Regions from separate parts of the Oerskovia sp. Root918 genome, predicted to be linked through region 2. Evidence: riboswitches for the same ligand, from Rfam matches in the RefSeq annotation. Region 2 holds a riboswitch; the other holds the start of a gene.
What was found. A riboswitch is a leader RNA that binds a small molecule or an ion and turns the genes downstream of it on or off. The one in region 2 is predicted to bind cyclic di-AMP.
Positions count from the first base shown of each region.

Region 1: it holds a riboswitch for cyclic di-AMP, as region 2 does, so the genes downstream of both, ASE27_RS18610 (C40 family peptidase) here and ASE27_RS02715 (C40 family peptidase) in region 2, are expected to answer to the same signal.

Region 1 is NZ_LMJG01000017.1:67,770-71,125, reverse strand. It holds gene ASE27_RS18615 (sulfite exporter TauE/SafE family protein) at 1-63, shown strand, start outside; gene ASE27_RS18610 (C40 family peptidase) at 591-1,334, opposite strand; cyclic di-AMP (ydaO/yuaA leader) riboswitch at 1,389-1,583, opposite strand; gene ASE27_RS18605 (DUF4287 domain-containing protein) at 1,756-2,046, opposite strand; gene ASE27_RS18600 (response regulator transcription factor) at 2,120-2,404, opposite strand; gene ASE27_RS18595 (DUF305 domain-containing protein) at 2,518-3,132, opposite strand; gene ASE27_RS18590 (DoxX family protein) at 3,322-3,356, opposite strand, start outside.
Region 2 is NZ_LMJG01000001.1:634,007-637,362, reverse strand. It holds gene ASE27_RS02725 (ABC transporter permease) at 1-8, shown strand, start outside; gene ASE27_RS02720 (universal stress protein) at 92-1,039, opposite strand; gene ASE27_RS02715 (C40 family peptidase) at 1,306-1,944, opposite strand; cyclic di-AMP (ydaO/yuaA leader) riboswitch at 2,094-2,283, opposite strand; gene ASE27_RS02710 (metal-dependent transcriptional regulator) at 2,505-3,221, opposite strand; gene serC (phosphoserine transaminase) at 3,354-3,356, shown strand, end outside.

The DNA of each region.
Region 1 (3,356 bases), on a different contig from region 2:
GTGCACGCCCGGGCCTACCTCGTGCTGCTCGCGGTGGTCCTCGTGGCGACCATCGTCGTCTGACGGGCTCGGCCCGTTCCCGAGCAGAACACCGACCCAGGCGACCGACAGGCATCCGGCCACCGCGATCTCGTCCGGGGAGGCGCCGGCCGACGCAGCGGCGCGGACCGCCTCGGCGACCGGTTCGAGGACGTGCCGGTCAGGCGCCTCGGGCAGGTCGCTCGTGAGGGCGGCTAGGCGTGCGAGGGCGGTCTCCGACGACGGGTCCACGCGTGGAACCTACCAAGGGCCCCGGATGAGTTGTCAGAACGTGGCCGGTGGTGAGCCCGGGCCACTTCTGACAGCTCGGCGGTAGCGGCGGGTCCGGCCGACTGGCTGCGGAGCCCCCGGATCAGTTGTCAGAACGTGGCCGGGGTATGGCCCGGCCACGTTCTGACAACTCATCCGCGGCGGTGGTCGTGGAGCGCACCTCAGGGAGCGCCGCCCAGGGAGCGATGTCCCGGGGGCGCCGCCCCGCTCGCACGCTCGTGCCCGGGAACGCACGAGGCCCCGTCCACAGTGCTGTGGACGGGGCCTCGTGGGCGGGAAGATCAGCCGACGCGGACGAACGTCGGGTTGTTCTGCCAGATCTTGCTGTACTTGACGGTGCTGCCCGGGGTCGTGGCCTCGATCTGCATGCCGTTGCCGGCGTAGATCGCGACGTGACCGGGGGTCCAGATGATGTCTCCGGGGCGAGCCTCGGAGGCCGAGACGGCCGTGCCCGCGTTGCGCTGCGCACCGGACTGGTGCGGGAGCGAGACGCCGAGCTGTCCGTACACGTACTGGACCAGGCCCGAGCAGTCGAACCCGCTGGGCGAGGAGCCGCCGTACACGTAGGGCACGCCCACGTACTTCATGGCGATGTCGACGACCGACGAGCCGGAGGCCGCAGGCGCCGGGGCGGCGGCCTGGACGGTCTTGGTCGCGGCGGGCGCGGCACGCTCGACCGAGCGCGACGGCGCGGCGGCACGCTGCGGTGCAGGCGCGGGAGCCGGCTCGGGCTCCGGCTCGGGCTCCGGTGCGGGGGTCACGGCGACCGGGGCCTGCTCGATCGCGAGCGCCGCGTCGGCGGCGACCGTGACCACAGGGCTGGTCTGCAGGGCCTCGCGGGCCTGAGCGGTGACGGCGGCGAGGTCGACCGTGCCGACCGACGTCTTCGCCTGGTCGGTCGAGGGGGCCGCGTTCGCCGGAGCCGTGAAGACCGAGATCAGCAGGCCGGACGAGGCCGCGACGACGGCGCTGCGGCGGGCGACCGAGCTGACGCTCGACGCGGCGGATCGTCCGAGGGACGTCAAGGGGGTGATAGGACGGTGCGCAGCACGATGGCGCGCGGACGTGCGTGAGGTCACGAGTGTTCTCCTGGACGCCTGAGAGGTCAGCTGTCGGGTTCGGGTCGGAGAAGCTCACCCGGCCGTGCGGACCGAGGTCCGTGCGGCTTCACCCCAAGGACACCGTCTCCGGTGCCCACAAGAATGGGTCCCCCACCCCTGTCATGGGTGTAGTTCGTGGCCTCGGGAGGTGACAGGGTTCGGCGTCCACCTGAGGGCTCCGGCGAGAGGGTTCTCTGCGAAGCAGAATCGACGGTACATGGCAAGAGAGGGATTGTCACAGTGAGGTAACGAACTCCGCGAGTCGGACATCGATCCCTTTCGTCGACGAACCGCACCTTCTGCGAGAGGGCGCGCGCCGCCGTCGGGCACGGCGGGACGCCCCGCCTCAGGCGGGCTTGGTCGCCTTGCCGTCCAACCACAGGGTGTCCGACTCGTCGCGGTGCGTACCGGTCGACCCGACGTGCTTGCTGTCGATCGTGGGCCCCTTCTTGATGACGTGGACCAGCGCCATCGCGTGGCCACGACCCAGGTCGTAGTCCTCCTTGAGCCACTCCACGATCACGCCGGCCTTGACCGACGGGTCGTCGTAGCCCTTCTGCTGCGCGATCGTCAGGAGCTCGCGCGGGGTGAGCCCCGTCTTGTCCTCGATGGTGTCCAGGTACGCCTGAAAAGACATGGGGTCCTCGGTTCTCTCGGTCCAGCAGGTGCGGTCGAGGGGTCAGACCGCACCGACCAGCAGAACTCATCGGTCAGGACGGCGCACCTTCTGGTCGGTGCCGCACGCGCCGCGCGACCCAGCCGCGCTGCGCGGCCAGGACCCCCGCCTGGAAACGGCTCGTCGCACCGAGCACCTGGAAGAGCGTCGCCACGTGCCGACGGCACGTGCGGACGCTGATGCCGAGGCGACCGGCGATGGCCTCGTCCGTGAGCCCCGCGCTCAGCCCCGACAGGATCGAGACCTGCACCGTCGTCAGCACGGACCTGCCCCCGTCCTGGGGCGTCCCGACGATCTCCGACAGCTCCCTGTCGACCATGCTGCCCCCCTTCTCCCGACGTCCGGGAGTGTAGCCACGGCGGGCCGCTACCGGCCGGTAGCGTTCGCGCGGGGCGGGGCAGGCGCGCGGCGGCGCGAGGAAGGCGCGCGGTGCTACCGCCCGAGCAGCCCGTCGATCTCGGCCATCTCGGCCGTCTGCACGTCGACCATCTGCTGCGCGAGGTCCTGCAGGTCGGTGTACCCACCGTCCGCGATCTCGCCCTGCGTCATCGCGATCGCGCCCTCGTGGTGCGAGTGCATGAGCTCGAGGAACGTCTTCTCGGCCTCTGCCACCGCTGTCGCGTCCCCCGCGCTCGCGTCCGCGAGACGTTCGAGCGACCCCATCTGGTCGCCCGTCAGCATGCCGTTCGCGATGTGCACCGAGTGCATCTGCATGAGGTCGTCCTGCCCCCACGCGTCGGCCCAGCCGCGCATGATCCCGATCTCCTCGGCCTGCCCGTCGAGGATCCGCTGCGCGAGGTCGCGCGTCGCGTCGCTCACGCCGTCGACGGCCAGGATGATCTCGCTCATCTCGACGGCCTGCTCGTGGTGCGGGGTCATCATCGCGAGGAAGTGCAGGTCCGTGTCGTTCGCCTCGGCCGGCGCCACCCCCTCCGAGGCGGCCGACGAGGCCGGCGCCTCCGCCTGGGGTGCATCCCCTCCGGTCGAGCACCCCGCGAGGGCTGCTGTCACGACGAGCGCGGTGAGGACGGCGGGCAGCTTCTTCATGAGGACTCCGGTGTGTCTCGGGATCGCCGGGGCACGCGGGCGCCGGTGCGGCGAGCGTCCGAGCAGCGTAGGTGCCGAATCTGGGAGTCGGCTGTGCCTCGCGAGGCGAGCCCCGCGGGACCGCAGCCCGACGGCGCCGCGCGCGTGGCGCCGTCGGGCTGCGGTTGCGGACGTGGTGGGCCTAGGCCCTCAGCGGGCGTCACGCGTCAGACGGGCCCCGAGCG
Region 2 (3,356 bases):
GCAACTGAACGCGCCCCGGCCGCCGGCGTGCCGGAGCGGGCGTGACCTCGAGATCACGCCCGCTCCGGCACGTCCACGCGGTGCGGTGTCGTCAGCCCTCCGCCGAGGCGCCCTTCGCCACCGGGGGCTTCTCGTCCTCGCAGCGCTTGGTCACGACCATGACGGGGCAGGCCGAGTGGTGCAGGACCGCCTGGCTCGTCGAGCCCAGGAGCAACCCCGTGAATCCACCACGCCCGCGCGACCCGACCACCACGAGGTCCGAGGCCGTCGAGAACTCCGTGAGGAGCTCGGCCCCCGTCCCGTCGAGCACGATCCGCTTGATGGGGACGTCGGGGTTCTCGGCCTCGTGCCGGTCCACGATGACGTTGAGCCCCTCGGTGATGTCGTCGAGGACCTGCTGGTGGTCGATCGAGGCCGGCAGCCAGGCGAGCAGCCCGGCCCCCGCCCCGACGGGCACGCCGGCGACGGCGACGAGCTCGGCGCTCCACGCCCTGGCCTGCTTGATGGCGTGCCGCAGGGCGATGTCGGCCGACGGTGAGCCGTCCACGCCGACCACGATCCGCTTGAGCGGCTGGATCGCCGGCAGCTCGCCGCCCTCCCCGCCCGACTTCAGGGGCACGACGACCGTAGGGCACCGCGAGTGAGCGGGCAGCGCCGACGAGACGGTGCCGAGCAGACGCTCGGTGAACCCACCCCGCCCGCGGGTCCCCACCACGACCAGGCTGTAGTCCTTGGAGAGCTCGACCAGGACACCGGCGGCGTCGCCGGTCGCGATCGCGGCGGTCGTCCTGACGCCCGCGGCCTCGGCCCGCTGGGTGGCCTCGGCCAGGACCGCCTTGGCACCCTCCTGGATCGCGGTGTCGTCCAGGGCCGCGTAGCCGCCGTCGAGCGAGGCCGCGGTGAAGGACGGGAGCGAGTACGAACACACGACGTGCAGGGGCCAGCCGACCTGGCGCGCGTACGCAGCCGCCCAGTCCAGGGCGTGCAGGCTGGGCTCCGAACCGTCGACCCCGACGAGCACGATCTCTGCACGAGTCATGGTTTCATCTCCTCCCGATGGTGAAGCACCATCCTGAGACAAACCTATCGAAAGAACAGGCAAAGTCCACCGAGACGCCGGACCCCCGGAGGGGCGGGTCGCTCCCTCGTCGGCGCACTGCGCTCCCACGGCCCGCCTGCCGTCGGCCCGGCCCTCGCTCCCCCGCGAACGACAGCACCCCGTCCCCCTGCACGAGGCAGGGTGACGGGGTGCTGTTCGAGCTGCGGAAGATCGCTCCCGCGAGGCTCAGAGGCCTGCGAGGGGACTCAGGCGACGCGGATGAACGTGGGGTTCGACTGCCAGATCTGACGGAACTGGATCGTCTTGCCGGGACGCGGTGCGTCGATCTGCATGTTGTCACCGGCGTAGATCGAGATGTGGCCGGGGGTCCAGATCAGGTCGCCGGGCTGAGCGTCGGCACGCGACACCTTGGTGCCGACGTTGCCCTGGGCGCTCGACTGGCGCGGGAGGGTGATGCCGACCTGCGCGAAGACGTAGCTCGTGAAGCCGGAGCAGTCGAAGCCGTCCGGGGTGGTGCCGCCGTAGACGTACGGGACGCCCACGTAGCGGCTGGCGATCGAGACGATCGCGCTGCCGTTGGCCGAGGCCGGGACGGAGACCGAAGCAGCCTTCTCGGTCGTCGACGTGGTGGCCGTGGTGTTCGCGGTGCGTGCGGCCGAGCGCGAGGAGGCCTGCGTGGCGCGCTCGACGACGGGCTCGGGCTCGGGCTCAGGAGCGGGGGTCACGGCGACGGCCGCGCTCTCGATCGTGAAGCCGGCCTCAGCGGCGACCGTGACGGACGGAGCGGACTCGAGCGCGGCGCGGGCCTGCGTCGTGAGTGCGTTCAGGTCGACGGTGTTGAGCTTGGCCGTGTCGTGGTCGACGGGCGCAGCGTTGGCGGGCATCGCGCCGAGCATCGAGACGATCAGTCCCGACGAGGCAGCGACGACAGCGGTGCGGCGGCCGACGGAGGAAGCCGTCGCCGCCGAAGCAAGGGTGGAAAGCGGGCGTCGCGCTGCACGGTGGCGTGCGCCGGTCGTGACTGCGTTCACTGGATACCTCTCCTGGACGCCTGCGAGGTCAGCTGTCGGGTTCGGGTGGGAGAATCACCCGGCCGTCAGGACCGAGGTCCGTCTGGCTTCACCCCAAGGGCACCGTTTCCGGTACCCGAATTTGGGTCCCCCGTCCCTGTCATCGGGTCGTGGTGCTCCTCGCGCGGTGACAGGGTTCGGCGTTCCGCGCAAGGGCCTCGACGGACGATTCATCCGTGAAGCAGAACCGAACGTACACGACCTCCGGGTGAATGTCACGTTCCCGTCACGACGCCCTGGAAAGGCCTGGTATAGCAGGACGAACCGGCACAAGATCGTTGCCCCGGGCACCCCGCGAAGGCGCCGAGAACACCGCCGCCCCGCACCCCACGAAGGGGGTGCGGGGCGGCGGCGGAACCCGTGGTGCGCTGCGCTCAGGGCGCCGTGACGAAGATGTGGCGAGCGACGTCGTCGGGCAGGTCGAGGACCGTCTCCGCACCCTCCGCGGACACCGTGAACGACCCCGCCTCCGGCGTGACGGTGACCTCCTGGCGGGGCAGGATGCCCGCGGCCGCGATGCGGGCCAGCAGGTCCGTGTCCGTCTGGAGCGGCTCGGCGATGCGCTGCACGACCACGCGCAGCCCGCCCGGCTGGCGTCCCGCGCGGTCCGCGGCGGCCACGTACGCCGGCAGGGACACCACGCCGTCGAGGTACTCGATCTCCTGGATGTCCTCACCCAGCTCCGAGAGCCCCGGGATGGGGTTGCCGTAGGGGTCGTAGTGCGGGTGGTCGAGCAGGCCGATGAGGCGCTTCTCGACGAGCTCGCTCATGACGTGCTCCCACCGGCAGGCCTCGACGTGCACGAACTCCCAGTCGAGCTTGATGACGTCCGTCAGCAGTCGCTCCGCGAGGCGGTGCTTGCGCATGACGCGCTGAGCCTTGGCGTGGCCGTCCGGGGTGAGCTCGAGGTGACGGTCCCCCGTCACGACGACGAGACCGTCCCGCTCCATGCGGGCCACCGTCTGGGAGACGGTGGGTCCCGAGTGTCCGAGTCGCTCCGCGATGCGCGCACGCAGGGGGACGATGCCCTCCTCGTCGAGCTCGTAGATGGTCTTCAGATACATCTCGGTGGTGTCGATCAGGTCGGTCACGTCGCGCTCCTGTCGCTTGGGGGCTTGGGGGCACCTGCCGCACCGGCGGGCCGCTGACCTTAGTTTAGGTCCGAGCCACCGACATTGTGGACGCCCGACGGTGTTCGCGCCAGGCCGGACTATCGTTGCCCTGTG